3 regions of the Bacillus sp. LQ16 genome follow, and region 2 is predicted to be linked to each of the others. Evidence: riboswitches for the same ligand, from Rfam matches in the RefSeq annotation. Region 2 holds a riboswitch; each other region holds the start of a gene.
What was found. Region 2 has a riboswitch for S-adenosylmethionine ahead of AC3EMB_RS01100 (peptide ABC transporter substrate-binding protein). Riboswitches for the same ligand answer to the same signal wherever they lie in the genome.
Positions count from the first base shown of each region.

Region 1: linked by a shared signal. The riboswitch ahead of metK (methionine adenosyltransferase) and the one ahead of AC3EMB_RS01100 (peptide ABC transporter substrate-binding protein) in region 2 are both predicted to bind S-adenosylmethionine.
Region 3: linked by a shared signal. The riboswitch ahead of AC3EMB_RS12925 (ECF-type riboflavin transporter substrate-binding protein) and the one ahead of AC3EMB_RS01100 (peptide ABC transporter substrate-binding protein) in region 2 are both predicted to bind S-adenosylmethionine.

Region 1 covers NZ_CM173491.1:4,628,144-4,639,297, forward strand. The annotation lists gene AC3EMB_RS23420 (tetraprenyl-beta-curcumene synthase family protein) at 1-167, opposite strand, end outside; gene AC3EMB_RS23425 (alpha/beta hydrolase) at 208-1,011, opposite strand; gene AC3EMB_RS23430 (gamma carbonic anhydrase) at 1,086-1,598, shown strand; gene AC3EMB_RS23435 (phosphatase PAP2 family protein) at 1,743-2,276, shown strand; gene AC3EMB_RS23440 (glycosyltransferase family 4 protein) at 2,289-3,431, shown strand; gene AC3EMB_RS23445 (molybdenum cofactor guanylyltransferase) at 3,711-4,313, opposite strand; gene AC3EMB_RS23450 (MogA/MoaB family molybdenum cofactor biosynthesis protein) at 4,310-4,819, opposite strand; gene AC3EMB_RS23455 (hypothetical protein) at 5,056-5,235, shown strand; gene metK (methionine adenosyltransferase) at 5,432-6,631, opposite strand; SAM riboswitch class I at 6,801-6,922, opposite strand; gene pckA (phosphoenolpyruvate carboxykinase (ATP)) at 7,151-8,737, shown strand; gene AC3EMB_RS23470 (ATP synthase subunit I) at 9,097-9,480, opposite strand; gene AC3EMB_RS23475 (hypothetical protein) at 9,760-9,981, shown strand; gene AC3EMB_RS23480 (DMT family transporter) at 10,010-10,915, opposite strand.
Region 2 covers NZ_CM173491.1:183,164-194,317, forward strand. The annotation lists gene AC3EMB_RS01060 (ABC transporter permease) at 1-775, shown strand, start outside; gene AC3EMB_RS01065 (ABC transporter permease) at 793-1,797, shown strand; gene AC3EMB_RS01070 (ABC transporter ATP-binding protein) at 1,754-2,764, shown strand; gene AC3EMB_RS01075 (ABC transporter ATP-binding protein) at 2,761-3,534, shown strand; gene AC3EMB_RS01080 (peptide ABC transporter substrate-binding protein) at 3,548-5,158, shown strand; gene AC3EMB_RS01085 (YusW family protein) at 5,183-5,650, opposite strand; partial or broken gene AC3EMB_RS01090 (hypothetical protein) at 5,824-6,028, shown strand; gene AC3EMB_RS01095 (peptide ABC transporter substrate-binding protein) at 6,070-7,710, opposite strand; gene AC3EMB_RS01100 (peptide ABC transporter substrate-binding protein) at 8,115-9,755, opposite strand; SAM riboswitch class I at 9,888-9,992, opposite strand; gene AC3EMB_RS01105 (aldo/keto reductase) at 10,145-10,978, opposite strand; gene proC (pyrroline-5-carboxylate reductase) at 10,980-11,154, opposite strand, start outside.
Region 3 covers NZ_CM173491.1:2,591,129-2,602,282, forward strand. The annotation lists gene AC3EMB_RS12900 (PAS domain-containing sensor histidine kinase) at 166-1,953, shown strand; gene AC3EMB_RS12905 (peptidoglycan D,D-transpeptidase FtsI family protein) at 2,188-4,314, shown strand; gene lepB (signal peptidase I) at 4,391-4,921, shown strand; gene AC3EMB_RS12915 (macrolide family glycosyltransferase) at 5,180-6,367, shown strand; gene AC3EMB_RS12920 (aspartate/glutamate racemase family protein) at 6,458-7,138, opposite strand; SAM riboswitch class I at 7,292-7,407, shown strand; gene AC3EMB_RS12925 (ECF-type riboflavin transporter substrate-binding protein) at 7,547-8,095, shown strand; gene AC3EMB_RS12930 (ABC transporter ATP-binding protein) at 8,106-9,806, shown strand; gene AC3EMB_RS12935 (energy-coupling factor transporter transmembrane component T family protein) at 9,799-10,599, shown strand; gene AC3EMB_RS12940 (YjcZ family sporulation protein) at 10,736-10,843, shown strand; gene AC3EMB_RS12945 (LytS/YhcK type 5TM receptor domain-containing protein) at 10,936-11,154, opposite strand, start outside.

The DNA of each region.
Region 1 (11,154 bases), 940 kb from region 2:
CAATGAAACGTTTTATGCTCAATACTTGCGATTGCCTGACTATGAAGCTCATCATTCGGAATATGGTAGGCACGCTCTTTCCACATCGCTAGCTCATGGTGTACAACCGGAAACACATCACGGTATACTTTCGCCATGAGCGTTATGGGATTACTCGGTACGTTCACTTCTTCCTTCATCTCCTCTATTAAATGTACAAATAATGATTTATTTGTTTGTTTTTACTATATTATTGACATGCATTTCAGTAAATGACTGAATATAACTCAAAATTTCATCACGCTCATACTCATTTAATAACTCGTGATAACAATTCGGCCATTCTTTAAAAGCCTTATCACTTATTTTAACATTATCAAACCAAGTGCGGACACGTGTTTTATCTACAAGTTTATCCTCACAAGCTTGCATTAGCAAGAGCGGAACATCTGGAAAATCATCTATTTTTTTATGAGCAATTTCGATAGACTTAATCAATTCACTATACCAACGTACTGATACTTTGCGCAAGAACAAAGAATCATTCTCCATTGCATCTCTCACTTCATGGTTACGTGTTGACATTTCCACCGTAAGATTCGTTGCAAATTGCAATTTTGGAGCCACAACATTTAATATTTTTGAAGCAAATTGAAGCGGAGCAGAGGGTCCAGTCACTACCCCTAAACAAGGCGAACTCAAAATAATACCCTCGACATCTTCTCTCTTCGTTTCTTGCATCATACGAATGACAATAAGACCACCCATACTATGACCGAATAGAAAAATAGGTAATCTATACTTTCTTGCTTCTTTCACCCATAATTTAACTTCCTCTATGTATTCATCAAATGAATCAATATGTCCTCTATTTCTTGAAGTCGTTCCATGTGACGGAAGGTCCCCCATCACGACGTGGTAGCCGATATGATTCCACATTTCCGCAACGGCTTCGTAACGTCCGTGATATTCCATTGCGCCGTGCACAATAACAATGACAGCTTTCGCTTCCTCTGCTTCATAATTCCACATACGGACCTCCTCCATTTCACTCTTTCTCATAATTTGATACACTAAAACTAGTCTCTAGGAAAGGAAGACTTTACATGATATATCCTTACAAAGAAAAAAATCCGAAAATTGCGAGTAGTGCTTTTATCGCTGACTATGTTACGATTACAGGCGATGTTTCCGTTGGAGAGGAATCAAGTATTTGGTTTAATACGGTAATCCGTGGTGATGTGTCACCAACAATCATTGGAGACCGAGTAAATGTACAAGACCAATGTACCCTCCACCAAAGCCCTCAGTATCCTCTTATTTTAGAAGATGATGTTACAGTTGGACATCAAGTTATTTTACATAGCTGTCATATTAAAAAGGATGCTTTAATTGGAATGGGATCCATTATATTAGATGGTGCTGAAATTGGCGAAGGAGCTTTTATCGGCGCTGGAAGCCTCGTTTCACAAGGAAAGAAAATTCCACCAAACACGTTAGCTTTCGGTCGCCCCGCAAAAGTCATTCGTGAATTAACAGAAGAAGACCGTAAAGATATGGAGCGTATTCGTACGCAGTATGTTGAAAAAGGTCAATATTATAAATCACTACAAAAATGATTTTACTGCTGCCATAATACTGGCAGCTTTTTTTATATAAAAACTAACTTTTTCTTTACAAAACATTATTACTCCCTCAACAAAATCTTATTAAAATAAAAGCTAATATCTCCATATATATGTAAACGAGGGAGGAGAATTTTCATGAAGGTCAGTGGATTATATAAAATAGAATGTTACATTTTTAAAGGAATTAATCGCTACTTTGATCAAAAAACATTAAATATCTTTTTCAGCAATATTACCCATATCGGTGGTGCTACTTTCTCCATTGCACTTACACTTTTCTTTTTAATTTTTGCAAAAGGGACTTTACACCAAGCGGCAATCGCTGCTGCTATTTCTTTAGCAATTAGCCATATTCCTGTACAAATATTAAAAAGGTGGTATCCACGAAAACGTCCGTATTTAACAATTCAGGATGCGAAATATCCAGTCCATCCATTAAAAGACCACTCTTTCCCGTCTGGTCATACAACAGCCGTTTTCTCTGTCTTCATTCCATTTATTTGCTATAATCCAAGCTTACTTGCTTTCCTATTACCGTTAGCATTATGCGTCGGTATTTCTCGTATTTATTTAGGGCTTCACTATCCGTCAGATGTATTCGTCGGCATGTGCCTTGGCACTTGCTCTGGCATCATCTCTTTTTATCAATTCATCCCACTTTTCACATAAAGGAGTGATATGATGAGAGTCGCCATTTTTACCGATACTTTTACGCCACAAGTTAACGGGGTTACGAAAACGTTAGAACGATTAACAAGTTACTTTCAGAAAGAACAGATCGCCTATTCTGTTTTCGCCCCTCAACATACAGCTGAAGATAATTTCGTGGCTAATGTGAACAAGATGAGAAGTATCCCGTTAACAATATTATATCCAGAATGTCGCTTTTCTTTTCCTACTCCGCGTATTAAACGGGAACTTCATTCCTTTAAACCTGACATTATTCACATTGCCACACCTTTCAACATGGGACTTTGTGGACTGTATTACGCAAAAAAATTAAACATCCCAGTTGTCGGTTCTTATCATACTGATTTCGATGCGTATTTACGCTATTACAAAATTGAATTTCTCTCCAATATGCTTTGGAACTATTTAAAATGGTTTCATAGTCATATGCAAAAAAATTTCGTTCCCTCCCCTGAAACATTACATCAATTAAAAAATAAAGGCTTTCAGGCCCTCTCCATTTGGGGACGTGGTGTAGATTGCACACTCTTTCATCCAGCTTACAATACAGACCTATTCCGAAAAAAATATAATATTACAGCGAAGTATGTTCTTTCCTATGTAGGACGAATTGCTCCTGAAAAAGATATTGATACGTTGCAAAACCTTATCGTTAAAACATCGCATACTCGAAACGACATTCATTGGCTCATCGCAGGAGACGGCCCTCTAGCAACAAATTTGCGTGAAGCTGTTCCGCAAACAAATGTCACTTTTACTGGCTATTTACAAGGCGGGGATTTAGCTGAAGCATATGCTTGTTCTAACATAATGGTATTTCCATCAGCTACTGAAACATTCGGAAATGTCGTACTTGAATCACTCGCATGCGGTACACCTGTTATTGGTGCAAATAGTGGCGGGGTTAAAAATATTATTACAGATGGAAAAACGGGAATTCTTTGTCCCCCTAAAAATGTGGATGCATTTCTATCATCCATTTATTCTTTATTGCAAAATGAAGAAAAACTTGAGCAAATGGGAATAGCAGCTTCATCTTTTGCGAAATCAAAAAGCTGGGATGAGATCTTTCGCGGCTTACTTAACCAGTATGAAGAAGTCATTCAGCATACCGCATCAGAGTTACTTGCTTGAACAGAAAAACTCCCTTCAAAAAACGAAGGGAGTTTATTACACACTTGTAAATTTTAGTTGAATGAATGATACATAAGGTGAAATATCATTTATTTCCATATTCATTATAGCAAAAATAAACATAACTAAACAGACTTGTAATAAAAACCCATAAAAATTAATATATGGTTATACAGTGTTTTTGCTGTATAATGATTTTAAGAATTCCCCTTAAAATCAACTTACTCACATACCTTTATACAGCAATTGTTCCCCAATTCTGTATATCAAAAAAACCTTTCATTCATTTGAAAGGTCTTTTTGAGCCTGCACATATTCTTCTTTCGTATTTACATTTATAAACCAACCCGCATTCACTTGTACATCTTCTCCAGAAACATACTTCACATTACATTGTGATAAAAGCTGCCCCATACTTCTTTTTGCTTCCTGAAGTAAAGCATAAATCTTTTCTTTCACGCGGTTATGATACGCTGCAAGTAGCGGCTGTTTTCTTCCATTAATAATAGGTACAACCGCATCATATTCATTGCTCGTTTGCTCCAGTAAAATGGTAAACCATTCATGCGAAACATTTGGCGCATCGCAAGGCATAATAGCATACCAATCTGCTTCTATGTATTCCATTCCTGATACAATGCCGGCAAGCGGCCCATTTCCTTTATAGTGCGGAATATCTTCTATAACAGGAACTTGTACGAATTGCTCTACTCGCTCTTTTATATCAGAATGACTGATGACTACAACTTCTTGGAGCACACTCGTCATCTCTTTCAAAATATGCTCAATAAAAGTACTATCTTGCCAGCTCGCTAACGCTTTTGGCTCACCAAATCTACTCGACATACCGCCCGCTAATACAATTCCAGCCCACTTACTCATTGGCGATGCAGCTCAAATGTAATATGGCCTAATTCCGGTAAAATTAATTTATTCATCGCAAGACGAACCGCTCCGCTCGACCCTGGCATCGAGAAAACTACTTTGCGTCCAATTGTACCGCCAATTGCTCTACTTAACATTGCGCTGCTTCCGATATCTTCTAAATAACTAATCATGCGGAACAGCTCACCAAACCCGACAATCTCTTTATCTAATAGAGCTGACACTGCTTCGATTGTTACATCACGCTTCGTAATACCAGTACCACCATTTGTTAATACAACATCTACATCTTCCCTATGATAACCAGCTAACACTGCTTGCTGAATACTTTCTTTATCATCTTTTACAATTTCATAAGAGGTTACTGTATGGCCCGCTTCTTTTAACAATTCATGTAATAGTTGTCCGCTCTTATCCGTTTCTTCCGTACGTGTATCGGAAATCGTAACAATCTTGCAACGCACTTCTTTTGGAGCTTGTTTTTTATGTTCAGTTACACTCATTTTTTATCTTTCCTTTCTTAAAGACTTTTCTTCATTTTATCATACATATCTTTACACAATTATGTATGAAGCCAATCATGCGCCATGATACAATATAAGTATACTAACCCACAAAAAGGAAAGTGCACTTTCTTATACTCCTAGACTACACATCTTTAGCTACTCTTTATATTTTCTACATAATAGAATTCAATTTTAAAACTTGTACTAAAAAATAAATTGGAGGTCTACATAGTATGGAACTTTATAAAAAATTAACAACAACATTCATCCTCTTATTCATCGCTTCAATCACTGTCGGCTTTTCCTTAAAAGGTGCAATTCCATACGCTACATTAGTAAGCATTATATTCGCGACACTATTTTTACTAAGCAGTGCCTTTTGCGCAGGTAAAGCACGTCAAATGAAAGGTTGATTGCATATGTTCCAGAAGAAACCCACCCTTTGTAAATCATGTAAAAAGGAAATACAAACGTATGAAAAGGCATGACTAATACGAAAAAGTATATTGAGCTAGAAGGCGAAGTATATTGCAAATCATGCATTCAAATTGTAAGTAAAACGAAATAAAAAAAGCTTTGCGCTCACCGCGCAAAGCTTTTTTTCATATATTATAGACCAGCTTGCTCTTTTAAAGCTGCAGCTTTGTCTGTACGTTCCCATGAAAGATCTACATCAGTACGTCCGAAGTGGCCGTAAGCTGCTGTTTGTTTGTAAATTGGGCGACGTAAGTCTAGCATTTTAATAATACCAGCTGGGCGAAGATCGAAGTTGTTACGAACTAGTTCTACTAGTACGTCTTCAGATACTTTACCTGTGCCGAATGTATCAACTGAAATTGATACTGGTTGTGCTACACCGATTGCGTATGCAAGTTGTACTTCTGCTTTGTCAGCAAGACCAGCTGCTACGATGTTTTTCGCAACATAACGAGCTGCATATGCTGCAGAACGGTCAACTTTTGTTGCATCTTTACCAGAGAATGCACCGCCACCGTGGCGAGCGTATCCACCGTAAGTATCAACGATGATTTTACGTCCTGTTAAACCAGCATCACCTTGTGGTCCACCAATTACGAAGCGGCCAGTTGGATTAATGAAGAATTTCGTTTCTCCATCCATTAATTCTGCTGGTACTACAGCTTTAATTACGTGCTCTTTTAAGTCGCGATCGATTTCTTCCCATGTAACATCTGGGTGATGTTGTGTAGAAATTACGATAGTATCAACACGTACTGGTTTACCATTTTCATCATACTCAACTGTAACTTGCGTTTTTCCATCTGGACGTAAGTATGATAATGTATCATCTTTACGTACTTCAGTTAAACGGCGAGCTAATTTGTGAGCAAGCGAGATTGGAAGTGGCATTAACTCTTGTGTTTCATTACATGCGAAACCAAACATTAAACCTTGGTCTCCTGCACCAATTGCCTCAATCTCAGCGTCAGTCATTTGACCTTCGCGTGCTTCTAGCGCTTGGTCAACACCCATAGCGATGTCAGCAGACTGCTCATCGATAGATGTTAAAACAGCACAAGTTTCTGCATCGAATCCGTATTTTGCGCGTGTGTAACCAATGCCTTGAATTGTTTCACGAACGATTTTTGGAATATCTACGTAAGTAGAAGTCGTAATTTCCCCCGCTACCAATACTAAACCAGTTGTTACAGTTGTTTCACAAGCTACACGTGCATTTGCGTCTTTTGATAAGATCGCATCTAAAATTGAATCAGAAATTTGGTCACAAATTTTATCTGGATGTCCTTCAGTTACAGACTCAGATGTGAACAGATGACGTTTTTTTGTCATGTGGTAAACCTCCCTACAGTAATTGTATATATTGTACGGAACTCATCCTTAATTTGCCACAAACTGCGACATACATTTATTCTCCCACACAAGCATACAGAAAAACCTTTCCTACTTTACATAGAGGAAAGGTTTAATTTGCTACTTGCATACTGCTTTTTGCCCTTCGCTCTTATCGTTCGAGACCTGTAGCCTCGCACAGGTTTTAGCACCTATTCACCTGCATTTATCAATACAAGTGAGGTTGCTGGGCTTCATCGGGCCTGTCCCTCCGCCAGCTCGGGATAAGAGAGTATCCGTCCCAACCTATACTAAAGAAATGATATTCATTTGTCAATTAATATTCACATTTTCCTGAAAGTTTTTCTCAATACGCCTGAAATGAAATATTAATAGGGAAATAATGCATTCACACAAACAAAAAGAAATAAATAGTATACATTATTTATATAATTGTGTTATACTCTTGTTGGGGATTACGAGAAATATTTCATTAAATGAAAAGGATGGTATATAAATATGAGTACTGTGAATGTCCAAATTGGTTTACACGAATTATTGAACGGAAGCAATGCACAGATTCAACTAAGTGTTCCGCAATTAGTGGAAAAAGTATTAATGCGAAATGAAGGGAAATTAACTTCGACTGGTGCCGTTTCTGCTTCAACTGGAAAATATACAGGACGTTCTCCTAAAGATAAATTTATTGTGAAAGAAGCATCGGTTGCTGACAAAATTGCTTGGGGAGCTGTGAACCAACCGATTTCTGAAGAACATTTTAATAAATTATATACTAAAGTTTTAGAATACTTAAAAGAAAAAGAAGAGTTATTCGTCTTCAAAGGATTTGCAGGCGCTGACCGCAATTACCGCCTACCAATTCAAGTTATTAACGAATATGCATGGCACAATTTATTTGTACATCAATTATTCATTCGTCCAACTGAAGAAGAATTAACAACTCATGAATCAGAGTTCACAATTGTTTCTGCACCGAATTTCAAAGCTGATCCAGCTGTTGACGGTACAAACTCTGAGGCATTCATTATGGTTTCATTCGAAAAACGTATCGTACTAATTGGTGGTACAGAATACGCTGGAGAAATGAAAAAATCAATCTTCTCTATTATGAACTTCTTATTACCTGAACAAGATATCCTTTCTATGCATTGCTCTGCAAACGTAGGTGAAGAAGGCGACGTAGCACTATTCTTCGGTTTATCTGGAACAGGTAAAACAACATTATCTGCTGATCCAAACCGTAAATTAATCGGTGATGATGAGCACGGTTGGTCTGATAACGGTGTATTCAATATTGAAGGCGGTTGCTATGCAAAATGTGTAAACCTTTCTCACGAGAAAGAACCACAAATTTTCGATGCAATCAAATTTGGATCTGTTTTAGAAAACGTTATCATTAATGACCAAACGCGTATCGCCGACTACAACGATACTACTTTAACAGAAAATACTCGTGCTGCATACCCTATGCATGCGATCGACAATATCGTACTGCCAAGTGTTGCTGGACACCCAAATACAATTATTTTCTTAACTGCTGATGCATCTGGCGTATTGCCTCCAATCAGTAAGTTATCAAAAGAGCAAGCTATGTATCATTTCTTAAGTGGTTACACTAGTAAACTAGCAGGAACAGAGCGCGGCGTTACATCTCCGCAAGCTACATTCTCAACTTGCTTCGGTTCACCATTCTTACCACTTGATGCATCTCGCTACGCTGAAATGCTTGGTGAAAAAATCGAGAAACACGATGCGAAAGTATTCCTAGTAAACACTGGCTGGACTGGCGGCGAGTACGGAGTTGGTAAACGTATGAACTTGGGTTATACTCGTGCAATGATTCAAGCAGCATTAAGCGGCGAACTTGCAAAAACTGAAACAGCTAAACATGACATCTTCGGTCTTGAAGTTCCACTTCACGTACCAGGTGTACCTGACGAAGTGTTAATGCCTGAACAAACTTGGGCTGATAAAGCTGCTTACAAAGCAAAAGCAATCGAGCTTGCAAATGAATTCAAAGAGAACTTCAAAAAGTTCGAAAGCGTTTCTGAAGATATTATTAACTTAGGCGGTCCAATCGCTTAAATTAAAACTTTCTGTTGGAATAACCCTTTACTCATATGAATAAGTGTCGTGTAACCGTAAAGTTTCGCGTACTCACCGACAAAACCCAATGCGGCTTAACGGTTACACACACTTACATAAAAAAGAAGCTTACGTGAAAACGTAAGCTTCTTTCTATATCTTATATAAAGTGAAATGCTAATCTCTTCATCTGTGACCTAGATTATAAAATTACAGCTTCGAATATATACATTATATCCCTACTCGCTACATCTCTCGGGTTTCACATCGTATGGGGTTAAAAAAGGCCCTGACCGCTTCTATTCGTGGCTGGATCATCTATTCCATCTAAAAAGAAGTCTTTTATCTTTTTATCTCTTTTAGCTCTTTGTTAGTTCTTTCTCATCTTTCATGCTATAGTATCCTAAATTCACAACGATTAAGAAATAACCACCCATAATCCCTACTGCAAATGCCCACATAACCATGTGGTGCTCAATTTCGTACATAATAATAGCACCCAAAATGGCAGCTGCAAAACGGTTAAACATACCGAGTGTCGGTGCTTTCGTCTTCTTTACAATACTATCTCCAAGCTTCTCAATTCTTCTCCCTAAAAGCCAAACGCAATACATACTTACAATAAGCCCAATTCCAGCGCCTAAAAAGTGTGCTGAAAACGGTGTTAACATCCAACCTAGTAACAAAATACCTAGTATATAATACGATTGGATTTTAAATGATCTTAGTGACATACTAATCATGCTGTACCTCTCTTCATTCGTTCTTATCTATCCGACAAAAAATTTCTTTCAAATTCATATTCTTTACATCCATTTCACTCAAATTAAAAACAACATAAACAGTATGTTTATGTTGTTTAAATGTTTTTAGAAAATAATATTATACAAGATTTCAAACATTATATTCTCATATTTTGTGACGGTTTTTCAAACTTTTTTCGTCCATTTATGAAAAAAATGATATCAATCTATGAACATACGGATATGATGTAATAAGCACACAAATAAAGGGGGCGTCTAATGATTTATTTTTTAATGGCTCTCATTCACCTCATTATCCCTGCACTTATCGGACTTTCATTGTATTGGTACACGAAAAACCATAGCATTTTTTACGCTGTCCTCGGTGTTCTTCTTCCAGGTATTATTCTTATTACACTCTTCCGTATTCCATTTTTAAACTTAATCCCACTTATTACTGCTATCTTATTTCTCATCTTCTTACCAAAAATAAAAAAATAGGAAAGCAGATCATAGGTGATCTGTTTTCCTATTTTGATATAGGTTCCCCTGCAATAGAATGAACTTTTACTTTCTCCGATTTCACAAACCATAGACCGACAAAAATGATAATTCCACCGATGATCTGTTGAAACGATACATATTCATTTGCCCAGACAGCTGCAAATAAAACAGCTACAAGCGGCGTTATATACATATATACCATCGTATGTGACGCCCCAATTTTTTGAACACCAACATACCACATTACTAGACCAAATACTGTGACAAAGAAAATAGAATATAGTAAAGCAAATTGTGTCATTCCGTGAGTAATGTGAAATGGCATGACAAACACATGCGGACCACTTAACAATAATAGCGGAATCGCACCCACTAATGCAGACCATGCTGTAACACGTAATGCTGAATATTTTTTAATTAATGGTCCTGCTAAAACAGGATAAAGCCCCCAGCATATTGATGTAATAAGTCCAATTCCATTGCCATAAAAAGAACTAGTAAGTGAATGTCCTGCTACTAAAACTAATGCTGCACCAACAAAAGCAATCATAGAACCGATTAACTTTCGAGAAGAAAAATTTTCTTGTTTCAGAAAAATCGCAAATACAGTTGTAAAAATAGGTGAAATAGAAATGAGTAAAGAGGCATTTGTAGCGGATGTATATTTGACAGTTTCCATAAATAACGTTTGATACAGTACAATACCTACAACGCTAACAATGATTAATCTAGGTATATCCTTTCGCTTCATATAAACCGACTTTTCAATAAAAAAGGTAAGAAGTAACAGGAGCGGTGCCGCCGCCATCATACGAAGTGCAGTAAATTCAATTGCTGTAAATTCTAAAAATCCATACTTTGCAATCGTATAGTTAATCCCCCAAATAATAACAACACTTAAAATTAATAACTCAATTCCCCATCTTCTCATGCGTATCCCCTCCGCAAATAAGATTATACAGAAAATTCAATCACATGTACATTTCATTATGTGAAAAAACCTTTTTACTATTGGGACGTTTTGGTAAATGAAATTATATCGGCGATTTTCTGAATATATCGGCGCAACTCCATTTATATCAGCGATTTTTTCAATATATCGACAATAATAGCGACTTATAAAATAAAAAAATGTGAGTCCAAAATACATTTTGGACTCACATTTCCTTT
Region 2 (11,154 bases):
GAGAGCGAAGTATCACCTTGATGAACCGTTATGGAATCAATATGTTGCTTATTTAGACGGTGTAGTTCATTTTGATTTTGGTGAATCTGTTCAATCAACCGGGCAAGGTGTATCAGAAATTATAACAACTGGCTTTGGTCCATCAGCAATTATTGGTCTACAAGCACTTGTTATTTCATTGTTAGTAGGAATTGCGGCAGGGACATTTGCTGCTCTCTATCATGGGAGAGTAATTGACTATAGTGTGAGTTTGCTCGCAATTTTAGGTATTTCTATTCCAAGTTTTATTTTAGCGCCACTATTTATACAAGTATTCGCTATCCAATTTGAGTTTTTACCAGTAGCCTCTTGGGGAACATTCGAACATACGGTATTGCCATCCTTTGCATTAGCGTTAGGGCCAATCGCAGTTATTACAAGGTTTGTTCGTTCTAATATGATCGAAGTACTGCAGAGTGATTATATTAAGCTAGCAAGAGCAAAAGGTATACCAATTAAGAAGATTATTATAAGGCACGCTCTTCGAAATGCGATTGTTCCAGTACTTACATTTGTTGGACCGTTAATGGCTGGACTCTTAACAGGGACTTTCGTTATTGAAAAAATCTTTTCAATTCCTGGCCTAGGAAAATATTTTGTAGATAGTATTTTTAACCGAGACTATCCGGTGATTATGGGAACAACGATTTTCTATAGTGCATTATTAATTGCTTGTATTTTCATTACAGATATTATTCATCGCATTGTTGATCCGCGTATTCGTTCTATTACATAAGGAGGGGGGATATTTAAATGGGGGCTTATGAGATTAATGAACAGTTATTAACGAAAGAAGAGAAAAAAGAATTAACGATAAATAAAGATCAGCAAAAGATTAGCAGAAAGAAAGAAGTGTTTCGTAAGTTTATATCGAATCCAATCGCAGTTTTAGGAACAGTGACGTTATTGCTAATTATTGTTTTCTCGCTTATTGGCGAAAGTTTAACTTCATTTACTGCGAGTGAACAAGTAAAAGAGGCAACAAATTTACCGCCGAGTAGTGAACATTGGTTTGGAACAGATGATCTAGGGAGAGATATTTGGGCACGTACTTGGGCTGGTGGGAAGATTTCACTAACAGTTGGATTAGTAGCAGCTGCCCTCGATATAGGTCTTGGTGTACTGATTGGTGGATTTAGTGGATATGTGAGAGGACGTAATCGCCTTGGAACGTTAATTGATGAGTGGATTATAAGAGGAATTGAAGTATTATACGGCATCCCATATTTATTAATTGTTATTTTACTATTAATTGTTATGAAACCAGGTCTTTTCACCATTATTATCGCTCTTGCATTAACGGGATGGATTGGAATGGCTCGTCTCATTCGAGCACAAGTATTGTCTTTAAAACAACGAGAGTTTGTTATTGCAGCAGAGCGATTAGGTACATCACATATGAAAATTATATATGGGCATTTAATTCCGAATTTAACAGGGATTATTATCGTGAATTTATCATTTACAATTCCAGCAGCTATTTTTTCAGAATCATTTTTAAGCTTTATCGGACTAGGAGTGCAATCACCGGCAGCAAGCTGGGGGACGATGACGAATGATGCACTTGGGACATTATTGAGTGGGGAATGGTGGCAGCTATTCTTCCCAGCAATCATGATTGCTCTCATTATGTTCGCATTTAATGCAATTGGTGATGGTTTGCAAGATGCGATTGATCCAAAAATCGTCAAACGAAATCGAAAGGAGAAAAAACATGGCACAAATCTTATCTTTAGAAAACGTAACGTTAGCCGTTGAAAAAGAGAATAGTAAGCAAGCGATTGTGAAACATGTTTCCTTTTCTATTAACGAAGGTGAAATAGTTGCACTTGTAGGAGAAAGTGGTTCGGGAAAAAGTGTCACAGCACAATCCATTATCGGCTTGAATCAAGAATCAATTCATATCGATGATGGGAATATAGCTTTCCAAGCAAAGGAATTAACGAATTTACAAGAGTCAGAATGGAATCAAATTCGCGGAAAAGATATTTCCTTTATATTTCAAGATCCGCTTTCATCTTTAAACCCAACGATGAAGGTAGGCAAACAAATTACAGAAGTAGTTTTGCAACATGGGAAAAAATCGAAAAGAGAAGCGAAGGAAATTGCGATTAACTTGTTAACAGGTTTAGGGATACATGAAGCAGAGAAACGCTTTGAACAGTACCCACATCAATTAAGCGGAGGTATGAGGCAGCGTATTTGTTTAGCAATTGCGTTTGCTTGTCACCCAAAGCTTGTAATTGCAGACGAGCCGACAACAGCGTTAGATGTAACGATTCAGAAACAAATTATGGGGCTATTAAAAGAAAGAAAAGAAAAACAAAATACGAGTATTTTATTAATTACACATGATTTGGCACTTGTACGTGAAGTAGCTGATCGAGTAGTTGTTATGTATGGGGGACGTGTCGTTGAAAAAGGAACGATAGAGGAAGTGATAGGTTCCCCTAAACATCCATACACAAAAAGCTTACTACAAGCAATTCCGAATATGGATGATTCTGAAAAGGTATTACGTGCTATAGAAGGAACCACACCTTCCATTGAAACATTAAATAGCTTTGGTTGTCCTTTTGTAAATCGTTGTCCAGTAGCGATAAAAGAATGTATTCATCGTTTTCCAGAGAGAACCACATATTCTAAGGAGCATAGTTCACATTGTTGGCAACATGTTCTAGAGCATAATAAAGCGAAATCAAAAGAGAAGGTGAATGCCTCATGACGACAGATTTAATTACTATAAAGCAAGTAAAGAAAACGTATGGAAGTAAAAGTAAAAAAATCACAGCGTTAAAAGACATATCACTTTCTATTCCGAAAGGAACAACACTTGGCATTATTGGTGAAAGTGGTTCAGGAAAAACAACACTTGGTAAGCTCATAGCTGGGATCGAGAGCCCAACGTCTGGTGAAATTGATTATAACGGTCAAGTCGTTCACAAGTTGAAGGCAGCTCATAAACGTGATTTCTTACAGAAAGTACAGTTCATTTTTCAAGATTCCACAGCAGCATTAAATCCGCGCTGGAAAGTACGCGATAGCGTAACGGAAGGTTATATTTCATTCGGTTTAGGTGATAAAGGATTAAAGGATAAAGTAGCAGGTGATGCGCTAGAACGTGTGGGATTAGATAGACGATATATCGATCGCTATCCGCACGAATTTAGCGGAGGACAACGTCAACGAATTGCTATTGCAAGAGCGTTATTGTGTGAGCCAGAAGTATTGATTCTTGATGAACCAATTTCAGCATTAGATGTTTCATTGCAAATTCAAATTGTACATCTGCTGCAAAAAATTCAAAAGGAACAAGGCTATACATATTTATTTATCGCACATGATTTGCCGATGGTTCACTATTTATGTGAAAAAGTGGCTGTCTTATATAAAGGAGAACTTGTTGAATTTGGAAATACGGACGAAGTGTTCCGTAATCCACAACATTCTTATACAAAAACATTGTTAGCATCAACACCAAAAATTTCGGGTTAAAGGAGAATGTAGGATGAAGAAGTTTTTACTGTTTATCATTATGACTGTTTTAGCGATTACTTCGGTCGCTTGCGGTAAGAAAGAGACGCAAAAGGCGAGTGCTGGTAAGGGAGAAGGCGATCGATTAGTAACGAATATTAGTAGTGATCCATACACACTTGATTCTGCTATTGCAACAGATAGCACGTCAGGTTATATCATTGGGCAGTTGTTTTCAAGTTTATATACGCAAGATAGTGATGGGAAATATCAAAATGAATTAGCAGAGAAAGAAGAAGTAAATGCTGATGGAACTGAATATACAATCCATTTGAAGAAAGATATTAAATGGTCAGATGGTTCTCCTATTACGGCAAATGATTTTGAATTTGCATGGAAGCGATTATTAAATCCGAAAACGGGTTCTATGAATGCGACAGAAATGTATTTCATTAAAGGGGCAGAGGCATATAATACTGGAAAAGGTGAAGAGGGACAAGTTGGTATTCAAGTCGTTGATCCTCAAACATTAAAGGTAACTCTTGAACATCCAGTTGCTTCTATTAAACAGAAATTAGCAAGTTCATTATTCATTCCATTATCTAAAAAATCAATTGATGATAATAATAAATTAAAAACAGATCCAAAAGAGTTAATTACGAATGGACCATTCAAGTTAAAAGAGTGGAAGCATAACCAGGGTATTACAGTACAAAAAAATAAAGAATACTACGATAAAAAGGTAACATTAAAAGAAATTGAGTTTCGTATTATTCCAGACTCTAAAACAGCGTATCAATTATTTAAATCAAAAGAATTAGATTTACTAAGTGGTTTACCACAAGAGATGATTGAAAAAGAAAAAGGAAATAAAGAATATAAACGTGTTGCAGGATTTTCATCTTATATTTATTCGTTTAACGTAGAAAAAGAGCCTTTCACAAATGCGAAAGTACGTAAAGCATTCTCTTTAGCAGTTGATCGTAAGTTTATTGTTGAAAAACTGTATAAAAACAATGCACAAGAAGCAAATGCATTCGTTCCAGAAGGAGCAAAAACACAAAGTGGGCGTGATTTCCGTAAAGAAAAAGGTGGTTACGTTAAATTTGATCCAGCAGAAGCGAAAAAATTATTAGAAGAAGGCATGAAAGAACAAGGCTGGTCTACATTACCTGAAGTAACATTAAAATTCACTACAGATACACAACATAAAAAAGTAGCAGAAGCAATGCAAGAAATGTTTAAGAAAAATCTGGGCGTAGATATTAAATTAGAAAATAAAGAGTGGAAGAGTTACATCGACACATATAAGCAAAGTGATTTCCAATTAGCATATATGGGATGGGGCGGTTCTCTATTAGACCCAATTACTAAATTAGATTTATATGCAGGTGATGGTCCAAACAATTATGCAAAATGGCATAATAAAGAATTTGATGCTTTAGTGAAGGAAGCAGAAGTTGAACAAAATGAAGATAAGCGTTTTGACTTATTGCATAAAGCGGAAGATATTATGTTTACAGATTCACCATTAATCCCAATTATTTTCCCAAGTGCTTCATATTTACAAAAACCATCAGTATCTGGTGTTCAGTTCATTATCGGTTCTAGTCCAGAACTAAGATACGCAAAAATTAAAAAATAAAGAAGTAGGCAATTGCCTACTTCTTTATTTTATTTCTCTTTTATATTCTTTTTTCGTTCCATCAGAGAAGACAACTTCTAAATCGAATTTTTGGTAGTCTTTATCAAGTTTGAACACGTTCACTACTTGATCGATTACTTCTTGGTCAGCAGTATCTTTATCAAATTTTAATTCTTGTAGAAGTGGGCTTAATTTTGTGATAGCCTCATCTCCTGTTAATTTTACATCTGCTTTATGATCTTCAATTTTTGCTTCCATTTTTTTATCAGCTGCTACATTTTTATAGTCTGCTTCGTAGTCTTTCTTAGTATCTTGGTAGTCTGCCTTTAAATCGAATTCATTGAAATTTAGTTTTAAATCAGCAGGGGCTTCATTCTTCGCCTCTTCTGTAGTCTTTTTATTAGAAGTCGTGTCTTCCTTTGCAGGAGCTTTACATCCTGTTAATGCAGGTACTAGCATAAGAGCTAATAAAACTGATAGTAAAATTCTCATTATAAATTCCTCCTTATGTAAATTTGTTCTATACAAGTTTTTCCTAAAATCATGTAATTATGTATGTGTTGAAAATAAAATTTTGACTTGTAGCTTCAAGGATTAATCCGCAATTTAAATCAAAAATGATTTGTATGTATATGGTAAATTGAAGTTGTGAGGGAGGTACTGAAATGCTTTCTAAAACGTATCAAACCATTTCAAGTAACATATGCAGCAAATGGCTATTATACAATAATATTCGGAGGAGTTAGTTTAGAGAGAAATATTATTTCATTATTAGCTATTGTATTGGTTACACAATTAGTAGCAGTGAAGACTTTAGCTATAAAAGGAATGGTAAAGGGAAGAAGAAGCTCTGTAGTTAAAGTTGTATAAAAGTAAAAAGGTATCCTTCGTAGGATACCTTTTTACTTTTGTTATTTTGCAACTTCTGTCCACTTGTAGTTAAATTCACCGCCGAAGTCAGTCGTTACAAGTCCTTTAATGAAAGAGCGTTGTAAGTAAGAACGACCTTGTTGGTATAAAGGAGCGACAGCGCCGTCTTGTAATAGAATTTTTTCAGCTTGCTTCATTGCTTCAAAGCGTGCTTTTTCATCGCCAGCTAAATCTGTTTTCACTTTATGAATTAGCTCATCGTACTCTTTGTTAGAGTATTTATCGAAGTTATAAGCACTATCTGTTGTAAATAAATCTAAGAATGTAATTGGATCAGCGAAGTCAGGGCCCCAGCCGTCAATACCAATTTCATAGTCACCACTTAATAGTAGTTTCAACTGTTGTTTACGTGGTTGTGGTTTTAAATTCACTGTTAATCCATCTAGGTTTTTTTCTAATTCACCTTTTAAATATTCACCAGTCTTTTTAGCTAAAGCATTGTCACTTGTTAATAGTTCGATTGTTACTTTGTCAGTACCAAGTTCTTGTTTTGCTTTTTTCCAGTTTTCTTTCGCTGTTTTCACATCATCCTTGACTAGATTTCCATTTTCTTTACGGAAGTCATTGCCTTCTGGACTCTTTGCAAATTTCGCAGGAACCATTCCTTCAGCTGGAATAGCACCGTTATTTAAAATTGTTTCTACGTAAGCCTTTTTATTCATTGCGCCGTTAATAGCAAGGCGTGCATGTTGATTTTTTAATGTTTCATTTTTCTGATTTAGTCGTAAGAATTGAATGCCGACTTCAGCGCGTTCCTTGAAGTTTGGATCGCTCTTATATTTATCAACAAACTCTGCAGTTAAAGCAACGCGATCAATTTGTCCTGAATCATATAAGTTCACTTCTGTAGACTTATCTTTAACGACATTGAAGTTGATTTCTTCTAATTTTACCGTTTTAGCATCCCAATAGTTAGGGTTTTTCTTCAATTGGAAACTTTGTTCGTGTTTCCAGTTATCTAATGTGAAAGCACCGTTGTAAATTAAATGATTTGTTTCTAAACCGTATTTATCGCCCTGAGACTTTAAGTACTCTTCATTAATTGGCAAGAATGTTGAGAATGTCGTTAAGCTTAAGAAGTAAGGAACAGGACGGTCTAGTTGTACTTCTAACGTTTTGTCATCAACAGCTTTGACCCCTAGTTGATCAATTGGTAATTGTTTTTGGTTTATTTGTTTCGCATTCTGTACATCGAAGAATAAGAATGCGTATTCAGCTGCTGTATCAGGATTTACGGCACGTTGCCAAGCAAAGACGAAGTCCTTTGCTGTAACAGGAGTACCGTTTGACCATTTTGAATCACGCAGATGGAATGTATATTTTGTTTTATCGGGACTAATGTCAACCGACTCAGCAACACCAGGAATCGGTTTATTATCTTCTCCCATTGCATATAAGCCTTCAAAAACATTGCGCATTACATTCATGGATTCCCCATCCGTTGCTTTTGCAACATCCATTGTTGGAATTTCTGAAGCGAATGATAAGTTAATTGCTTGTTTATCAGGTACTTTATCGTTTGCTTTCGCTCCGCCTGCATTATCTTTATTTCCCCCGCAAGCAGTTAGTAATAGACTTGCCCCTAAAACAGATGCAACAACAGGTACAACTTTTTTCTTCATTGTTCGTTCCTCCCTAAATGTGTTGTTCGTAACGTCATAATGTCCATGTCTTGAAGTGGCTATAGAAGGAGATGGAACCTATTATAAATATTTGTTTATAGGTAATCAGGTGTTCTATATGTATATACATGTCGAGCTATAATCTATCGTTATATGTTTCAACTTAGTAGACATTATATTTTGATGGTGAAATATTTTGTTTCTTTGATTATTTAGAATATTAACACTGGAAAGAACTATATGTCAATAATAAAAATAGAATGTTAATTTCTTGGAATAATATATTAAAAAAGTAGATTCTCTTGTGTGAGAGAACCTACTTTTAATATATTTTGCTAAAAAAACAATTGATGTGGGCTAATAATAAGTGGGGATGAAGAACCCCCACTTATTACGGTTTTACTTTATTTTTCAATTTTTGCCCACTTGAAGTTTAATTGACCCGCAAAGTCTACTTGCACAATTCCTTTCACATAAGAACGTTCTAAATAAGATTCGCCTTTTTGGTAAAGAGGAGCGATAACAGAGTCTTTAAATAATATTTTCTCGGATTCTAGTAATGCTTCCCAGCGAGCTTTTTCATCACCAGCTAAAGTTGTTTTCACTTTTGCTATTGTTTCATCGAATTCCTTATTAGAGTAATGATCTAAGTTATAAGGGTTATTCGTTGTAAATAGCTCAAGGAATGTAATTGGATCCGCAAAGTCAGGGCTCCAGCCGTCAATTCCGATTTCGTAGTCACCTTTTAATAAAAGCGAAACTTGTTGCTTACGCGGTTGCGGTTTTATATTTACTGTTAATCCATCTAGATTCTTTTCTAGTTGCCCTTTTAAGAATTCACCAGTTTTCTTATCAAGGTCAGCATCACTCGTTAATAATTCTAATGTTATCTTTTCAGAACCAAGCTCTTGTTTAGCTTTTTTCCATAATTCTTGTGCAGATTTTGTATCAACTTTTGTTAAATCGCCGTTTGCAGTACGGAAGTCTTTTCCTTCAGGTCCTTTTGCAAAGTTTTTTGGAACGAGACCAAATGTTGGTGTAGAGCCATCATTTAATAACGTATTTACAAAGGATTTTCTATCAATTGTTTGATCGATTGCTTGGCGTGCAGAAACGTTTTGAAGTACTTTGTTTTGTTGATTCATGCGTAAAAATTGTACGCCTACATTTGGACGTTCTTTAAAGTTAGCATCTTTTTTATATTTATCAACGAAGTCAGATGTTAGTTTTATACGATCTAATTGTTTTGACTCGAATAAATTTACTTCTGTTGATTTTTCTTTTACGACGTTAAAATTGATTTCTTCTAGTTTGACAGTATCTTTATCCCAATAGGTAGGGTTCTTCTTAAATTTAAAGCTTTGTTCGTGCTTCCAATCGCTTAGTGTAAAAGCTCCATTGTACAAGATTGTATTATCTTCTAAAGCGTACTTATCACCTTGTGCTTTAAAGAATTCCTCGTTAATTGGTAGAAATGTTGGGAACGCTGTTAAGCTAATAAAATACGGAACAGGACGCTCCAATTCTACCTCAAACGTATGGTCATCAACTGCTTTTACACCAAGTTGGTCGGCTGGAAGTTCTTTGTTGTTAATTTTTGTTGCATTTTTAATATCAAAGAATAGAAATGCATATTCAGAGGCTGTTGCTGGATCTACGGCACGTTGCCAAGCGAACACAAAATCTTTCGCTGTAACAGGAGTGCCGTTTGACCATTTTGAATCTCGCAAATGGAATGTGTATTTCGTTTTATCGCCACTTACTTCATGAGATTTTGCAACACCAGGAACAGGTTTGTTACCTTCACCAAGATTATACAAACCTTCAAATACGTTTCTCATTACTTGACCAGAATCAGTATCTGTAGCACGGGCCGTATCCATTGTTCGTATTTCAGTAGGTGAAGATAAGTTTAAAACCTGTTTGCTAGGTGCCTCGTCTTTTGCATTTGCTCCGCTTGCTTCGTTTTTATAACTACCGCAACCAGTTAATAAAATACTTACTCCTACAACTGATGCAATACCGGGTACAAACTTCTTTTTCATTTGATTTTCCTCCTAAATAATTAAGTTTGGATGATGATGAGGGAAATGAAAAATAAAAAATCCCTCTTTTCATATTGAGAAAGAGGGATTTTTACGTACAAGTTATGCACCCGTATATAAACGAAGTCCCTCATTCTATCTTTCAAGCATAAAGCTTGCAGGAAGTGGCACAGTATTCAAAATGAACCTGCTGCCGAGGTTTCAAAGGGCCAGTCCCTCCACCTCTCTTGATACAATGAGTAAACGAATGAATTTTATTAATTTTTGTGTTTCTTTGATAATTGAAAATCTTACACCTTGAATAATGAAGTGTCAACCAAATGGAATATAGTTTAAATTTTCAGTTTTCTTAAACAGAAAAACCACTGCATATGGCAGTGGTTTTTCTACTAGAAGTTAAAGTTATCTGGATCTGGACCAACGCGACGATCTTCATTTAAAGCTTGAATTGCTTTCATATCATCAGCACTTAATTCAAAGTCGAAGATGTTTGCATTTTCAATAATGCGATGTTCTTTAATTGATTTAGGGATTGTTACAACTTCGTTTTGTAAATCCCAGCGTAAAATAATTTGCGCAGTTGATTTATTATATTTTGTCGCAATTTCTTGTAACGTTGGATTATCTAGTAGTTGTCCTTGCATTAATGGTGACCAAGCTTCAAGCTGGATATTATGTTCTTTACAGAATGCATGTAGCTCTTCTTGTGCTAAACGTGGGTGATATTCCACTTGGTTGACCATTGGCTTAATTTCAGCAATTTCAAATACGTCTTGTAAGTGGTGAATGTGGAAATTACTCACACCGATAGCGCGAACACGGCCATCTTTATAAAGTTTTTCTAATGCTTTCCATGATTCAGTATATTTCCCTTTTACAGGCCAATGTACTAAATATAAATCTAAATATTCTAGACCTAATTTCTCTAATGTAGTTTCAAATGCTTGAAGTGTTGTTTCATATCCTTGATCGCTATTCCATACTTTTGAGGTAATAAATAATTCTTCACGTGAAACACCGGATTCACGAATCGCTTGTCCAACGCCTTCTTCATTTTGATAGATTGCTGCAGTATCGATGCTGCGGTAGCCATTTTTAATTGCTGCTTTTACAGAATCAATTACTTCTGAACCATCTTCTACTTTAAAAACACCTAAACCAAACCAAGGCATTTTTACACCGTTATGTAATGTTGTATAATCTTTTAAACTTGTTAAAATCATATTATTTCCCCCTAGCTTTTTTGTTTGTTGCTTCTACTGCTTTTTGAATTGCCTCTGAAAAATTATATTCGTATAAAGTTTTGAGACCCTCAGCTGTGGAACCACCTGGCGTTGTTACTTGTTCGCGAAGGTTAGCTGGATTTTGCGTTTGTTCAAGCATAGAAGCAGAGCCAGAA
Region 3 (11,154 bases), 2.4 Mb from region 2:
TAAATGAGGAATGAACGAAATATATTCTTTTCTTGTTTTAATTGAAAAATAAAATTTGTTCGAATAATTATTCTACAGCTATATACCTACACTAGCTTTCTTCGTATAATGGAGAAGTATGAATTTTAGATTTGTATTAATTTTACATATTGAGGTGAACAAAGAATGAATTCGCGGCTAATGGAACTTATTGATGTGAGTACAATAGAAACCATGGCAGAACAATTTTATAAATTAACTAACATATCACATCAACTTCTTGATGCTGAAAAAGAGTGTGTTTTTTCATTCGGAATGAATGAGATAAAAAAGAGTAAACTTCCAAAGATTGAAATCCCCATTTTCTTATACAATCAACATTTAGGATCTTTTGTTGTATGGTCCAAAAAAAGTGAAATTTTCAGTTGTCAAAAATACTTTGAAATGCTCTCAAGTTTAATTTTAGATGGTGCAATAAAAGTATTTCAAAGTAAAAATACAACGTTGCTTTCTCGGAAAGAGGAGGAACTACATACGATTTTACAAAACATGCCTGTTATGGTCGATGCGCTTGATTATAATGGAGATTTTGTTTTGTGGAACCGAGAATGCGAAATCGTAACAGGTTATACCGCTGAAGAAATAATTGGAAATCCAAATGCACTGCAATTATTGTATCCTGATCATAATTATCGCCATCAAATACAAAAGAAATTTTTAACTTGTGGAAAAAATTTCAGAGATTGGGAAATGCACTTAACATGTAAAAATGGTGAAATCAAAACAATAATGTGGTCGAATATATCAGAACAGTTTCCTGTAACAGGATATAGTTATTGGGCTGTTGGTGTAGATATTACGCATTTAAAAGCGATAGAAGAGCAGTTAAAACAACAAACATCTGAACTGGAATTAATTTTTAAAGCTTTACCAGATTTATGTTTCTTAACAGAAGATGATGGTACGATTATTGATTACAAGGCAGGATCTCCTACGAAGTTTTACGTACCCGCAGAAGCTTTTATGGGAAAAAAGTTTTACGAAGTATTACCATCTTCAGTAGCACAGCAGTTTCAGGAAGCCATTAATCAAGTGAAGGAAAAAGGAACGAATGTAATTGTAGAATATCCACTCACACTTAATGGAAGTATTGATTTCTTTGAAGCTAGGTGCTTACCATTATTACGTGATAAAATTATGATTATTGTACGCGACATTACAGAGCGAAAAAAGACAGAAGAATTGTTAAACAAATCAGATACGCTTGCAGCAATTGGTCAATTAGCAGCTGGCGTGGCTCATGAAGTAAGAAATCCTTTAACTGTAATTAAAGGTTTTATACAGTTATTCCAAATTAATAAAGAAGATCAAGAAAGATATTTTGATCTTATGCTTTCTGAAATTGAAAGGATAGAAGCAATCCTACAAGAATTTCTATCAATCGCTAAAACAGATGAGATAAATACAGAAAAGAAAAATATTTATCAAATTTTTAAAAATGTCGTATCGTTAATGAATACAAAAGCAATTATGACAAATATTCAAGTTGAACTTTTTACGGGTGACAAAGATATAATTATTGAATGCTCAGAAAATCAATTGAAACAAGTATTTATTAATATTTTGCAAAATTCAATCGAAGCTATGCCAAATGGTGGGGGAATTTCAATTCACATAAAAGAAATAAATGATGATGGTGTCATTATTCATGTAATAGATGAAGGAATAGGAATACCTGAAGAAAGAATTAAGAGATTAGGTGAACCTTTTTATAGTACGAAAGAAAAAGGGACTGGTATTGGATTAATGTTAAGTTATAAAATTATTGAAAGTCATCAAGGGACAATTAGTATCATGAGCGAGGTTGGGGTCGGGACAACAGTAACTATTTACTTACCGAAAGTACTAAATAAACAATCTCTTTCTAATTGTGACGACAAATGTATAGCGATACGCACTAGTAGTAATTCTTAAATCAATTAATACCCAATAACAAAGCGATTAGTGAAAACTAAACTTTTTGTTATTGGGTATTTTTTATATTTAATTTAGTAAACTTTACCTTTTCTTTACCTTTGTTTTAATTTCTATTAAGTTTTAAACATTATATTAATATTTGTACAAAGCAATGTATAGAAATTGTACATTACTTTTAATATAGAAATATGATTATTATTTGGAATATTGTAAGGAGGAGATTATGACAAGGTGAAAAAGCAAGAGAAGAAAAGTGGTAGAGTAGTACCTCTCCGGTTAAATATTTTATTCCTTTGTGTATTTTTATTATTTTCTGGCATTATTATTCAGTTAGGGAAAGTGCAAATTTTTGATGGAGAAACATATAAAAATGAAGTAGAGAAGAGAGAAAATGCAACCGTGGGCCTTTCTGTACCACGTGGGAAAATATTTGATCGTGAAGGAAATCCAGTAGTTGATAATAAGTCTTTACGTACGATTACATATACAAAGGTGAAAGGTGTAAAACAAGAAGAAATATTAAAATCAGCAAGACAACTTGCAGACATTATTGAAATGCCACAAGAAGATATTGATAAGTTAACTGAGACTGATAAGAAAGACTTTTGGATGCAATTAAATCCAGAACTTGCTCAAGACTTAGTATCCAAAAAAGAAATAGATAAGTTCCGAAATAAGGATATTACAGGAAAAGAGCTAGACAAAAAAATAGAAGATTTAAAAAGGAAGCGCGTTACAGATAAAAATCTTCAAGAACTAACAGCTAAAGATATAGAAGTGTTAGCTATTAAAAGTAAAATGACCTCAGGTTTTCAAATGGCACCTCAAATTATTAAAAAGGACGTTAGTGAACAGGAATATGCGGTGATTAGTGAAAATTTAGCGAACCTTCCAGGGGTAGATGCATCAGTTGATTGGGAGAGAATCTATGTAAATGATGGTCTATTCCGTTCTGTCCTTGGTAACGTTTCAAATGCTGATGAAGGATTGCCACGTGAAAGATTAGATTATTATTTAGTGCGTGATTATAGTCGAAATGATAGGGTCGGCAAAAGTTATATCGAACAGCAATACGAAGATGTACTTCATGGTACAAAAAAAGAAGTAAGAAGCATTGCTGATAAACAAGGAAATACTATTAGAACGGAAACTGTTACTGAAGGGAAAAGCGGTAAAAATTTAACTTTAACAATAGATATGGAATTGCAAAAAAAAGTAGAGGAGAGCATAGAAAAAATATTAAAACAATATAAAGGATCAGAATCAATGTTAGACCGTGCTTTCGTAGTGATGATGAATCCAAAAAATGGTCAAGTATTATCAATGGCTGGGAAAAAGCTTGTAGAAAAAGACGGGAAAATGGAAGTAGAAGATTACGCTTTAGGCACGCTGACTAGTTCTTATGAGCTTGGATCCACGGTTAAAGGTGCGACAGTGTTAACAGGATTTGAAACAAATGCAATAACTCCTGGAACACATTTTTATGATGCACCTATGAAGTTTAAAGGAACTAAGGAGAAGAAGTCTTGGAAAAATTTTGGTGATATAGACGATCTAAGAGCGTTACAAGTATCTTCAAACGTTTATATGTTTAATATAGCATTAAAAATTGCTGGAGTGGATTATGTAAAAAATAGTTCGCTAGATATTAAACAAGAATATTTTGATAAAATGAGGTATTATTTCAGGCAATTTGGACTAGGCGTACAAACTGGTATTGATTTACCAAATGAAACTGCAGGCCAAATTGGAAGAAAAGATAATCAGCCTGGTTTCTTATTAGATTATTCTATTGGACAATATGATACGTATACACCACTTCAGCTTGCACAATATATTTCGACTATCGCAAATGGAGGGTATCGAATGAAACCGCAAATTGTTCAAGAAATTAGAGAACAAACCGTTCAAAAAGATGAGGTTGGTAAAGTAGTACAATCAATAGAACCCGTTGTTTTAAATAGAATCGATATGAAACAAGAATATATTAATCAAGTAAAAGAAGGATTTAGAAAAGTATTTCAAGAAGGAGATGGAACGGGAGTAAGAGCGTTCCAAAAAGCACCATATAAACCAGCTGGTAAAACAGGGACCGCACAAACTGTATATGGTGGAGAAAATGAAATTGGGCGAAATGCGAAAGGCGATCGTAGAGAATGTTATAACTTAACATTGGCTGGATATGCGCCATATGATGATCCAGAAGTAGCATTTTCTGTTGTAGTACCGTGGGTTGAAAATGATAAATCGGGCATTAACTCCGATATTGGAAAAGAAGTTTTAGATGCTTATTTTGATTTGAAAAATAAGCGATTAACTGGTGAAGCGCCAAAAACAGATAACTCTAAAGAGAATTAAAATGGACGAAACGTCTCTAGCATTCATGTGAACTAGAGGCGTTTTTACCTGGGAATAGATTGGAAATGAGGTATATATGAAGCTGTATATTCTAAAATATTGGAGGAACATATGTAGCTACATCTTAATTATAATAGGGGTTATTTTTATTAATAAGTCATTTTTATTTTGTATGGTAGAAGGAATTTCGATGCAACCTACTTTAAATGAAAAAGATTATATACTTGTTAATAAGGTAAACGTCTGTTTATCGTCTTTTCATCATGGGGATGTTGTCATCATAAAAAAAGAAGACGAGCCTACTTACTATGTGAAACGAATTATTGGATTATCGGGGGATAATATACAATTAAAAGAGGCTGAGGTATATATTAACGGTAAAAAGCGTGATGAGTCGTATATACATTTAGATATGTTACAAGTATCCAATCGTTTTTCAAATTTTAGAGAAATAAACGTTCCTACGCATAAATTATTTGTGTTAGGTGATAATCGTAATCATAGTAAAGATAGTAGGAATACACTTGGACTTATTGATGAGTCAAATATAATAGGTAAGGTAGAAATGGTATTTTATCCATTTGATCATATAAAATGGATAAAATAATTCTATTAACGATTCACATTTTATAAAATAAATCATATATTGATAGCATAGGACAAGCAGAAAAGCTTGTTCTAACCTCACAGAACACTCCTTATCACGGTTAGGCATCTACATAGGTAGATGCTTTTTTTATGTTGATGACTGAAAATTATTTATCAACATAATGTAACAAGCACTTTAGGACTATTAGGGGACGATTATATGTACAAATAACAGTATGCTTAATTAAAACAGTGAAATATAAGGAGTGAGGAATAAGTGCTAAATATTTTAGTGGTTAATTTTCCAGCAGAGGGACATGTAAACCCTACATTAAATTTAGTAAAAGCCTTTACTGAACGAGGGGATCACGTACATTATATTACAACGGCAAACTTTAAGGATAGAATTGAAGATTTAGGAGCTACTGTACATACTCATCCAGATCTATTAAAGGAGATTTCTATTGATGCTGAAACTTCATCTGGATTAAATGCTTTCTTTCATGTGCATGTTCAAACTTCTTTATATATATTGGAAATTACGAAAAAATTATGTGAAAGTATAAATTTTGATTTCGTAATTTATGATATATTTGGCGCGGGAGAGTTAGTAAAGGAGTATTTACAAGTTCCAGGTGTAGTTTCCTCACCTATATTTTTAATTCCTTCAGAGTTTTTGAAGACATTACCTTTTCATCCAAATGCAGATATACCATTCCAACCAGAGGAGATCTCTGAAAAATTACTAAATCAGATGGAACATAAATTTGGAGTAAAACCAAAGAATAATCTTCAATTTATGAATAATAAGGGTGATGTTTGTTTCGTATACACAAGTCGTTATTTCCAACCTAATAGCGAATCGTTCGGAGAAAATAACATTTTTATTGGACCGAGCATTTCAAAGCGTAAAACAAATATAAAGTTTCCACTGGAATCACTTAAAGAGAAGAAAGTTATTTACATTTCAATGGGAACACTGCTTGAAGGACTCGAACCATTCTTTAATACTTGTATTGATACTTTTTCAGATTTTGATGGGATAGTTGTAATGGCAATTGGTGATAGAAATGATATTTCAAAAATAAAGCAAGCGCCAGATAATTTTATAATTGCTCCATACGTACCTCAATCAGAAATATTAAATGAAGCAGATGTTTTTATTACACATGGTGGTATGAATAGCGTACACGATGCCATTCATTATAATGTCCCATTTGTAATAATACCGCATGATAAAGATCAGCCTATGATAGCGCAAAGATTAACTGAGCTTGAAGCGGCACATAGACTATTGAAAGAACATGTTAATGTACACACTTTAAAAGAGGCCGTAACAGATGTTCTTTCAAATGAAAAGTATAAACATGGTATAAGAAAACTTAATGATAGCTTTTTAGAATGTGGTGGTTCAAAAGAAGCAATTGCAGTTATTGAATCTCTTTTAAATAAAGTAAAAATTTAATTGGTGGGGCTTTACTGCCTGCAAATAGCAGGATAAATAGTCATAACTTTATACAAGCATAGAGGTTCTCACCTTTATGCTTGTATATTCTTATCCAGCAAATTGCACAGCAGTATTTGCATGTAAAAAAGCAGTATCAAAAACGGGAACAGTGAGATCATTTTGGGAGATGAGTAAAGGTATTTCAGTGCAGCCTAATAATATACCTTCAGCACCATTTTGAATTAATGATTTTGTAATTTGTAATAACTCTTCTTTAGATGTTTCTGAAATAATCCCTCTACTTAATTCATCTAATATGACATGGTGGATAAAAGTTCTTTCCTCGTCATTGGGGATAATTGTCTCAATGTTATATTTCGCTAATCGTGATTTATAGAAATCTTGCTCCATCGTTTGTTTTGTTCCTAATAGTCCGATACGTTTTATATTCTGTTCTACCATTTCTTTAGCACTTACATCACCAATGTGAAGAAGCGGGATAGATATTGCTTGTTCTACTTCCTCGGCAAATAGATGTACGGTATTTGAACACATTAATAAACATTCAGCCCCAGATTTTTCAACTTTCTTTGCAACTGTAACTAGTTCATTTTTCACTTCTTCATATTGATGGTTTTGTAATAAAGTAGTTACTTCACCAAAATCCATACTATATAAAACTAACTTTGCATTTTGATCGTATTGAGAGAGTGTAAGCGTATTAATATGTTTATAGTATAATGATGTAGATTCCCAACTTAATCCTCCAATCAAACCAATCACTTTCATAATGCATTCCTCCCGAAACGATTTTGAATTCATTATTTCACAATTCCGATAAGAATACAATGATTTAAATGCGCCATTTAACAAAAAATAAAAATAGTAAGAAAAGTGTTGAAATTTACACTTTTTAGTGCCATAATACGAATTACAAATTAATACTTATCCAGAGAGGTGGAGGGAACGGCCCTAAGAAACCTCAGCAACCCCTATGCAATTTTATAGGAAGGTGCTAATTCCGCAGAGGACACGTTGTGTTTTTTGAAAGATAAGAGGATTCTTGAACGTGAAAGAAAATGACCTCTTATATAAGAGGTCATTTTTTGTTGTATAGAAAGGGAGTGTAGATGCATAATTCATTTTTAAATTAAATATAGAGTAATAAAAGTTGACTAATATGAGAGGGGAATTGTAATGAACAAATTATCAACAAAGTTAGTAGTAGCAATCGGTATTGGAGCAGCATTATACGGGATATTAGGACTTTGGGGATTTTCTATTGCACCGAATACATTTATTAAACCAGCATTAGCTATATTAACTGTTTTTGGAGCATTATTTGGTCCAGTGGCAGGACTCTTAATCGGACTTATCGGTCATACCGTAACAGATACGATTGCTGGATGGGGGATTTGGTGGGGCTGGGTTATTAGTTCAGGGATTATTGGTTTTTCGATGGGTCTTATTCAAAAAAGAGTTGGTTTTAGTGTGAAAAACGGGTCGTTTAACAAGGGGCATATTTCTTATTTAGCAATTACTGGGTTAGTTGGTATTGTCATTGCTATTATATTTGCTGGGGCATTCGATATTATTGTGATGGGAGAACCATTTGACAAAATTGTTATACAAGTATTAGGAGCAACAATTTCCGATGTTATCGTTTTCTTAGTAGTTGGATTGCCACTTACAATTGGCTTGACAAAATCTAATAAGAAACATACACATTTAAAAATTGAAAAGTAGGGATGTTAACATGAAACCAATTATTTCGTTTGAACAATTCACCTTTCAATATGGGCATGCTGCGCAGCCTACTTTAAGTGATATTACCTTTCATATATACCCTGGGGAAAAAGTACTAATTGCTGGACGAAGTGGTTCAGGAAAGTCGACATTAGCTCATTGTATAAATGGGCTAATCCCATTTTCTTACGAAGGGACTAGTACAGGTAACGTTTTAATTGCCGGTAAAGACCCGAGGGAAGGAAGTATTTTTGAACAAAGTAAGCAGGTAGGAACAATTTTGCAAGATCAAGATGCTCAATTTATTGGTCTGACAGTAGAAGAAGATGTAGCTTTTTATTTAGAAAATGAATGTGTAAAGCAAGATGATATGAAAAAGATTGTTTCGGACTCATTAAGAAAGGTGAAGATGCATACGTTTCATAAACAAAGTCCACATGAATTATCAGGAGGTCAAAAGCAAACAGTTTCTCTAGCTGGTTTATTAACAACAAATGCGGATATATTATTGTTCGATGAACCGTTAGCGAACTTAGATCCACTAAGCGCCGTACATACGATAGAACTTATGAAAGATATACATGAGCAATATAATAAAACGATTGTTATTATCGAACATAGGATAGAAGAAATTTTAAAGCTGGATTTAGACAAAGTTATATTAATTGATGAAGGTAAAGTCATTGCAATAGGAACACCAAAAGAAATCTTAGCGTCAAATATATTGCCACGTATTGGCTTAAGAGAGCCTATTTACATCGAAGCATTAAAGAGATTACATTTTGATCGTAATAATGACGTAATATATCCAATGGAAAACCTTCAAAAAGAAAAGATAGGCAACGTTCTAAAAGAGTGGATGGAGAAACAAGTCATATTAAAAGGTAATACTAAAAACAAGGAATTACTTAAAGTGGAGAATTTATCATTTTCATACCCTAATAAACAAAAAGTATTAGAAAATGTAAACCTTTCAATATATGAAGGAGAAATTGTGGCACTGTTGGGACATAATGGAGCAGGGAAATCCACATTAGCTCATAGTCTTATAGGCATAAACAAAATGAAAAATGGGAAAATCTTGTTAGAAGGTGAAAATATTAGTTCTTGGTCTATTCGTAAACGTGGGGAAATCATATCTTACGTGATGCAAAATCCAAATCATATGATTACACAGCCTACTGTTTTTGAAGAAGTTTCATTTACATTAACATTACATAATTTTTCTAAGGAAGAAATTAAGAATAGAGTAGAAGGAACTTTAAAAATTTGTGGTTTATATCCATTTCGTAATTGGCCAATTCAAGCACTAAGCTATGGGCAAAAAAAGAGATTAACAATCGCATCTGTATTAACAACAAATCCTAAGCTTATCATATTAGATGAACCGACAGCGGGACAAGATTATTATCATTATAAACAATTTATGTCGTTTATTAAAAAACTAGCTAAGAAGGGTATTTCATTTATTTTTATCACTCACGATATGAATCTCGCACTAGAATATGCAGACCGTGCAGTAGTTCTACATGAAGGGAAAATTATTGCGGATAATACAGTGTCTAATGTATTTGGTGATCAAGAAACGTTACAAATAGCTAACTTAAGAGAGAGTTCTTTAACCAAGCTTGTTAAATTTAGTGGGATTGCATGTCCGGAAAAATTTATGGAACTTTATTTAGATAGTAATAGGAGGGAGGAAGGTGCATAGTACATATTTTCATCGTATGGATGGGGTAGTGAAATTGTTTTTATTTATTTTTTGTATGACGCTTACTTTTTTGTTTTTTGATTTTCGGGTGTTGCTAATACTATTTATCATCGGGTGTATCGGACTCAGCATTGCTAAAATTCCATTTCATAAAATTTTAATTGTTTTTAGTGTCATATTTACATTTAGTTTATTAAACTCTGTCATGATTTTATTTATTACACCAACTCATGGATCTGAATTAACTGAATCATATACCTCGTTTTTACATATTGGATATGCAACGATTACATATGAAACATTATTTTATGCAGCTACACTTTCATTAAAGTATTTTACGTTATTACCATTTACACTTCTTTTTATATACACGACAGATCCAAGCGAATTTGTAAGTAGTTTAAGTAAACTTGGTATCCATTATAAGATTACATATGCAATAAATATTGCACTACGTTATATTCCTGACATCCAGTCTGAGTATAAAATTATTAAACACGCGCAAGAAGCGAGAGGAGTGGCTTTTGAAAAAGGAGAAGCAAGTTTATGGGTTCGTATGAAGAACCGTGTTTTAATTTTCTGGCCACTAATCATTCATTCTCTAGAAAGAATAGATACGGTTTCAAATGCAATGGATTTAAGAGGATTTGGAAAGAAGGATAAACGTACATGGTTTTATACAAGTAAGGCGAAACGTGAAGATTTCATCGCTTTATTTGCCGGTGTTTTCATATTCATTGTTGCGGTATATTTAAAATTAAACGTATTTCAAAACTTTTGGTATCCATTTTAAAGCACTCTTTAAACGAGTGCTTTTACTTATTTTTATGTAGACATGCTCAAAAAAGGGATATACACATAATGTATAATACGAACCAGTTAAAATGATCAACTACCTATTAGTTTTCAAACCAAAAGGAGGAGAAAATATGAGTTACGGTGGTTCTTGTGGTTTTGGTGGAGGTTTCGCTTTACTAGTTGTGTTATTCATTCTATTAATAATTGTAGGATGCAGCTGCTGGGGCGGAGGATACTAATTTTTAATTAGTCTTCACAAATGTAAACTAAAAAAACATTGAAGATACTTATGTATCGAAACAAATAAAAAAGGAGCAACTATGCTCCTTTTTTATTTGTTTAAATGCGTATTCTCACTATATTTCGGGACCGTAATCGTTAAAGTCGTTCCTTTACTAACGATACTTCGGATTTTTAAACTTCCATGCATCGTCTCAATAATTTTAACAGCAACCATCGTACCTAAACCAGTTCCTTTTGTTTTTGTACTAAAATACGGTTCACCGAATCGATGTATTTGCTCCTGTGACATTCCAACTCCGCTATCTTC